Regions from separate parts of the Exiguobacterium sp. BMC-KP genome, predicted to be linked through region 2. Evidence: riboswitches for the same ligand, from Rfam matches in the RefSeq annotation. Region 2 holds a riboswitch; the other holds the start of a gene.

Region 1 (3,745 bases), 250 kb from region 2:
CGCTTCCACGAGCCTATGCGCTATTGACGGAAAGTCAGGAGTGGCTCATGCAAAGAGAAAAACATATTCAAGAAGAATCGGATTCAATCATATAACTAAAAAAAGAACCTGAAGGCTCTTTTCTAAACATAATACAACGTGTGATCATTCTCTTGATTGAGTAGGATTACACGTTTTTGTTCGTCTCGTAGCGTCTGATAGGAAGAATTTCTGAGGATCAAGAAATGACTAAAAAATCTGAGCCCGATATTTTCGGACTCAGATTTACTAACAAAATGATTCAGGATCTAACTTTTTGGTATAACTCAGAAATCTCGATTTTATAGACGTGGACCAGCTGACTTAATCGCATCCGTCGCACTTTCGAAACGAAGGAAGTTATGTTGGAATTTTTCAGCAAGCGAACGTGCTTGTGTGTTGTACTCGTCGGAGTTTGACCAGACGCGTACAGGGTTGAGTAATTCACTTGGAACACCTGGAACTTCAAGAGGCATATGAAGTCCGAAGATTGGGTGTTCTTCAGTCGGAATCGTTGCAAGCGTGCCATTGACAGCAGCATTGACCATCGTGCGTGTATACGATAGTTTCATTCGACTGCCTGTTCCATAAGCACCACCTGTCCAGCCAGTGTTGACGAGATAGACGGTAACACCGTGACGATCAATCAATTCCCCAAGCATCGTTGCATATTTTTCAGGCATGAGTGGAAGGAACGGTGAACCGAAGCACGTCGAGAATGTTGCTTCTGGCTCCGTGACACCACGTTCTGTCCCAGCGAGTTTTGATGTATAACCTGAGAGGAAGTGATACATCGCTTGTTCTTTCGTCAATTTACTGATCGGAGGCAAGACACCGTACGCATCAGCCGTCAAGAAGACGATTGTCTTTGGATGACCAGCGCGTGATGGAACAGCGATGTTATCGATCGCCGTGATCGGATAAGCGGCACGTGTATTTTCCGTCAACGATGTGTCATCGTAATCAGGATGACGGGCTTCATCGAGCACGACGTTTTCAAGGACTGTTCCGAAGCGGATCGCGTCAAAGATTTGTGGTTCTTTTTCACGCGACAGGTTAACCGTCTTCGCATAACACCCACCTTCGATGTTGAAGACGCCATCGTGTGACCAACCATGCTCATCGTCACCAATCAATTGGCGGCTATCATCAGCGGAAAGGGTGGTCTTACCAGTACCGGATAGACCGAAGAACAAAGCGACGTCTCCTTCGTGTCCAACGTTTGCCGAACAGTGCATCGAAAGAACGTTCTCTTGTGGTAAGAGGTAGTTCATGACGGAAAAGATTGATTTTTTGATTTCGCCGGCATACTCCGTTCCACCGATCAAGACGATCCGGTGTTCGAACGACATCGCGATGAACGTCTCAGAGTTCGTTCCATCAACGGCAGGATCTGCCTTGAAATGTGGTGCGTAGACGACCGTAAAAGGTTCGAAGGCAGCCACTTCAGGATATTCGCGTAAAAAGAGTTGTTTGGCAAAGAGGTTATGCCAAGCGTATTGTGTGAGCACACGAACCGGAAGGGTGAAGTGCGTATCTGCACCAGCAGCAGCTTCTGTGTAGTAGAGCTGATCGGCTTCGTTCATGTAACGAAGAACCTTTTGTAACAATTGTTCAAATTTGTCTCCATCCATTGGTTGGTTAACATGACCCCAATCAATGTGAGACTCGCAGGAAGAATCACGGACGATGAACTTATCTTTTGGTGAACGACCTGTAAATTTCCCCGTTTCTACAGATAATGCGCCGTTCTCAGCAAGGACACCTTCTTCGTTTCGAATCGCATGTTCGACAAGTTCAGCAACAGATAGTTGTTTGAACACATGCTCTTTCTTGAGTAGTTCTTCGATATTCAGGACCGTCATCGGCATCCTGACCCCACCTTTCCCCTACGTTGGTTTTGGCTCACTGCATTTAGTATGACACATTCATTATATATGACATACTAAAGAGAGAGCAATCATTTTCTGATGCTGATTTCTATTTATCTGGAAACGCTTTCAGCATTAACAGTTTAACATCTCTTACAAAAAGTTTCGACTAGAATTTGAAACCTTGCTTGACAGAGTAGGTACAACTTTATATCATGTAATTCGTAACGGATACTCTTATTCTGAGCAGGTGGAGGGAACAAGGCCCGAAGAAACCCGGCAACCGTCCTACATTAATTCATATATTAATGAGGGAAAAGGTGCTCTCCTGAAGCGAAGTAAACACTTCGAACGATAAGAGGGTAAAGGAAGAACGCACAACCTTTCCCTGACCATTTTTTGGACTTGGAAAGGTTTTTTTCATTTTACCGTCCCACTCAACTAGGGGAAATGAGTACACCGTCAAATTCTTTTTTGGGAGGGTCATACATGACAAACCTTAATCGCCGACTATTCACGTCGGAGTCAGTCACTGAAGGTCATCCAGATAAAATCTGTGACCAAATTTCGGATTCAATTCTCGATGCAATCCTCGCAGCGGATCCAAACGCACGTGTTGCAGCAGAAACTTCTGTTACAACAGGTCTCGTTCTCGTTGCAGGTGAGATCACGACATCCACTTACGTCGACATTCCAAAAGTCGTTCGTGAAACGATTCGTGAAATCGGCTACACACGCGCGAAATATGGTTTCGACGCAGATACGTGTGCTGTATTGACATCAATCGATGAGCAATCAGCAGACATCGCTCTTGGTGTCGACCAAGCGCTTGAAGCACGTGAAGGTAGCATGTCTGATGCAGAAATCGATGCAATCGGTGCAGGAGACCAAGGTCTCATGTTCGGTTATGCAACGAAAGAAACACCCGAACTCATGCCACTTCCAATCTCACTTTCGCACCGTCTCGCACGCCGTTTGGCAGAAGTGCGTAAAAACGGTCAACTCGACTACCTTCGTCCGGACGGAAAAACACAAGTCACGGTCGAATACAACGAGAACAACGAGCCGGTTCGTGTCGATACGATCGTCATCTCGACACAACACGCGGAAGAAGTCACGCTTGAGCAAATCCAAGCTGACTTGAAAGAACACGTCATCACACCAGTCATCCCGGCTGAATACATCGACGCAGCAACGAAATTCTTCATCAACCCAACTGGTCGTTTCGTCATCGGCGGACCACAAGGAGATGCTGGATTAACGGGTCGTAAGATCATCGTTGATACGTATGGTGGATACGCACGCCACGGCGGTGGAGCATTCTCTGGTAAAGATCCAACAAAAGTCGACCGTTCAGCTGCATACGCAGCACGTTACGTCGCGAAGAACCTCGTTGCTGCAGGTCTTGCAGACAAAGCAGAAGTTCAACTCGCATACGCAATCGGTGTCGCACACCCAGTATCAATCGCGGTTGATACATTCGGCACAGGAAAACTTCCTGAAGCACAACTCGTCGAATTGATTGCTGAAAACTTCGATCTTCGTCCGGCTGGAATCATCAACATGCTTGATCTCCGTCGTCCGATCTATCGTCAAACAGCTGCATACGGTCACTTCGGTCGTACAGATGTTGAGCTTCCATGGGAGCAAACAGATAAAGCGGCAGTTCTTGAAGAACAAGCAAAACGCTTCGCATAAGCAATACGTCCGGAAATCCTTAAAGGGTTTCCGGACTTTTTTGTTTCCACGGAACTTTGCAGGAGACGAATGTTTTTTCTAGAAGAGGGTAAAAGTACATGAGTCAATCCGTACGAATAAAAAGGGGGGTTCCGATTATGGAAATACGCGAAGCAATT
Region 2 (3,745 bases):
TATCGATGACACCTCGTAAATCACCGATACCATCTCCGTTCGAATCCTTAAAACTACGCCAGTAGACTTGATAGACGACCGCCTCTTTCCAGTTAGCTCGCTTCATCTCTTCACTCCTCTCCCTATTCTTTATTCCCGCTCCACTTATCTGTACCTGTATATCAGATAATTTTTTTGAATTTCGAAAAAGTTCTTTTCTTTTGACTGAATATTCGTTATCCTTGACGACAATACCACGAAGGAGGCACACATCTTATGAAACATTTCGCTCCATCCATCGCCATTGACCGGCTTCCTGCTCCCGTCTTCGCTGAACTTGCGAATCGGATTGGTGCTGTGAAAGCTGCCGGACACGATGTCATCACACTCGGTCAAGGAACACCCGATCAAACGACGCCCGTACATATTCTCGACGCTTTGAAACAGGCGATCGATGAGCCAACGAACCTTCAATATCCACCGTTTCGTGGACATGATTTTCTAAAACAAGCTGTCGCGCGATTTTACGCAAGCGAATTTGGTGTCACGATCGATCCGGCAACGGAAGTCGCGATTCTTCTCGGTAGTAAGGCAGGAATCGTCGCCTTACCGCAAACGATCGTTAACCCTGGGGAAGGTGTCATCGTTCCGGATCCCGGATACCCGGATTACCTGTCTGGTGCTGCACTTGCCGGTGCATACCCGATCACCTTACCGTTGCTTGAGAAAAACGACTTCTTACCGGATTATGATTTGCTCGATACGACAGACGTTGAGCGTGCCCGGATGTTGTTCCTCAACTATCCGAGTAATCCAACTGGCGCCACGGCAACAGCGGAAGCCTTCGAACAAACGGTCGCTTTCGCGGATGCGAACGATATTTGTGTCGTCCATGACTTAGCATACGGCGGTATCAGCTTCGATGGTCCGACCCGAAGTTTCTTGCAAACAGAAGGCGCAAAAGACGTCGGCATCGAGCTATTTTCGCTCTCAAAACGCTTTAATATGTCCGGCTTCCGGATTGCCTTCGCAATCGGAAATCCGTCTGTCATCTCAAGCATCGAGACGTACCAAGAACATCTCTACGTCAGTGCATTCACACCGATTCAACATGCGGCGACCGTTGCCTTAACGAGCGAACAGACATGCGTCCGCGAGTTAAGTAATCTGTATGAAACTCGCCGCGATGCGTTGTTCGCAAAACTCGATGAAATTGGATGGAGTGGACCACGTCCAGGCGGTTCATTCTTCGTTTGGCTTCCGGTGCCTGAAGGATACACATCCCAAAGCTTCACCGATCACCTGCTTGACGAAGCGCACGTTGCCGTAACCCCGGGATCGTTCTTCGGTGAATACGGAGAAGGTTATGTCCGAATTAGCTTGATTGCTGATGTCGAACGGTTGGAGGAAGCCATTGACCGAATCGGAACGCTCAACCTGTTCCGGACGCCTGTTGCGGAATAATTCTGAAAAAACATTTGACAGATGGGAATCATTTCCGTTAGAGTAAATCCCAACAGCATAACTACTTATCGAGAGCGACCGAGGGATTAGGCCCAACGACGTCCGGCAACCACCTATTAGGAACGGTGCCACATCCTACAGAATGGATTCATTCTGAGAGATAAGTTACGAAATCTTACACTTTCGTCGCTTTTTTCTGGTTGCTCTGCTACTAGGAAAAAGCGACTTTTTTTGTATGAGGAGATGAGCGGATGATTGAATTCAAACACATTACAAAACGGTTCGTCCGAGACCGGACCCCGATTTTTGCATTACGGGATGTCGATTTGACGATTCAAAAAGGAGAGATCTTCGGCATCATCGGTGAATCCGGTGCCGGTAAGAGTACGTTGCTTCGCCTGATCAACGGACTCGAGCATCCAACACAAGGAACGATCAAGGTCGACGGTGTCTCGCTCGGTGGGATGTCTAAAGCGGACTTGCGCCAACTACGACTGCGGACCGGAATGATCTTTCAACACTTCCAATTGATTCAATCACGTAACGTCGCGGATAACATCGCTTTTGCACTCAAGTCAGCTGGTGTGAAACGCGCCGATTTCCCAGAACGGATTCGTGAGCTCGTTTCGCTTGTCGGACTCGAAGGATTTGAAACGAATTTCCCGAGTCAGCTGAGCGGTGGGCAGAAACAGCGCGTCGGGATTGCCCGGGCACTCGCGAACAATCCGACCGTCCTGTTATGTGACGAAGCGACATCTGCCCTTGACCCGGTCACGACGCTGCAGATTTTGGATTTGTTGAAAGATTTGAATGAACGACTCGGTCTAACGATCGTTCTTATCACCCATGAGATCGATGTCGTCAAACAGATTTGCCACCGCGTCGCCGTCATGTCGCAAGGAGAAGTCGTCGAAGTCGCTTCGACCTATGACTTGTTCAGTCAAGCCAAACATCCGGTCACACAACATTACGTCGATACGGCACTACAGATTGAACTGCCGGAACGCATCTTGCAAGCGACACCCGGAAAAATCATCCGTTTACAGTTCACAGGTGAGAAAACTGGTGAGAGTACACTATCAGAAGCCATTCGGCGTTACGATATCTCGGTCAGTATCTTGCACGGGAAGGTCGACTACATTCAAGACGTCGCCTTTGGTGTCCTGATCGTCAGTTTGACGGGATCATCCGACCAAATCGCCCCTGCCCTTGACTGGCTCGCAACTGAACTTCATGCACTCGAGGTGATTCAGGATGTGGCTTGAACGTATTCAAATGATGTTACCCGAGCTCCTGAAAGCACTCGGTGAGACGGCATGGATGGTCGGAATTTCTCTTACATTCGCATTGGTTGTCGGGATTCCGCTCGGGATTATTTTGTTCGTCACCGATCGTGGTCTGTTCTTTCAAAACGTTGCTATCCGACGTGTCCTTGACTTCGTCGTCAACATCGTCCGGTCATTGCCGTTCATCATCTTGCTGGTTGCCCTTATTCCTTTAACGAAACTGTTACTCGATAATACGATTGGTCCGACGGCCGCGTCCGTCAGCCTCAGTGTCGCAGCAATTCCGTTTCTCGCACGACTCGTCGAAACGTCACTGCGTGAGATTCCACCTGGTTTGATCGAAGCCGCTGAAGCCTGTGGCGCAAAACCGTTACGGATCATCGTCAGCGTTCTCTTACCGGAAGCACTCCCAGGGATTATTCAAGGCATCACCCTGACAACGATCAGCCTGATCGGCTTCTCGGCGATGGCTGGCAATGTCGGTGGTGGAGGTGTCGGTGACCTCGCGATCCGATTCGGTTACTATCGCTACGATAATGTCATCATGATCGTCACGATCGTTGTCCTCATCGTCATCGTTCAAAGCATTCAAGCACTTGGCAATCAACTGGCGCGAAAAACAGATAAACGCTAATCATACATACAAAGGGAGAGTGGAATCATGAAAAAACGATATGCCTTTTTAGCCACAGCCTTACTCGGTGCAGGAGTCCTCGCAGGATGCGGAGACAGCAGTGCGGACGAAAAAGACAAGACAATCAAGATTGGCGCGACGAGCGGTCCGTATAGCGACATGGTCAAACAAGCGATTCAGCCGCAACTCGAAAAGAAAGGCTACAAAGTCGAAATCGTCGAGTTCAGTGATTATATCCAACCGAACATCGCACTCGGTAGCGGTAATATCGACGCCAACTTGTTCCAACACTCGATCTATCTCAAGACATTTTCTAAAGAAAAGAACCTCGACTTAAAAGGCTTGATCACTGTTCCGACGGCACCGATGGGACTGTACAGTA

What was found. A riboswitch is a leader RNA that binds a small molecule or an ion and turns the genes downstream of it on or off. The one in region 2 is predicted to bind S-adenosylmethionine.
Region 1: linked by a shared signal. The riboswitch ahead of metK (methionine adenosyltransferase) and the one ahead of ADM98_RS15630 (methionine ABC transporter ATP-binding protein) in region 2 are both predicted to bind S-adenosylmethionine.

The regions. Positions count from the first base shown of each region.
Region 1 is NZ_LGIW01000015.1:1,659,803-1,663,547, reverse strand. It holds gene ADM98_RS14395 (EAL and HDOD domain-containing protein) at 1-95, shown strand, start outside; gene pckA (phosphoenolpyruvate carboxykinase (ATP)) at 321-1,889, opposite strand; SAM riboswitch class I at 2,124-2,250, shown strand; gene metK (methionine adenosyltransferase) at 2,379-3,587, shown strand; gene ADM98_RS14380 (GNAT family N-acetyltransferase) at 3,725-3,745, shown strand, end outside.
Region 2 is NZ_LGIW01000015.1:1,908,418-1,912,162, forward strand. It holds gene ADM98_RS15620 (alpha-glucosidase) at 1-106, opposite strand, end outside; gene ADM98_RS15625 (aminotransferase class I/II-fold pyridoxal phosphate-dependent enzyme) at 256-1,443, shown strand; SAM riboswitch class I at 1,506-1,610, shown strand; gene ADM98_RS15630 (methionine ABC transporter ATP-binding protein) at 1,695-2,708, shown strand; gene ADM98_RS15635 (methionine ABC transporter permease) at 2,698-3,363, shown strand; gene ADM98_RS15640 (MetQ/NlpA family ABC transporter substrate-binding protein) at 3,391-3,745, shown strand, end outside.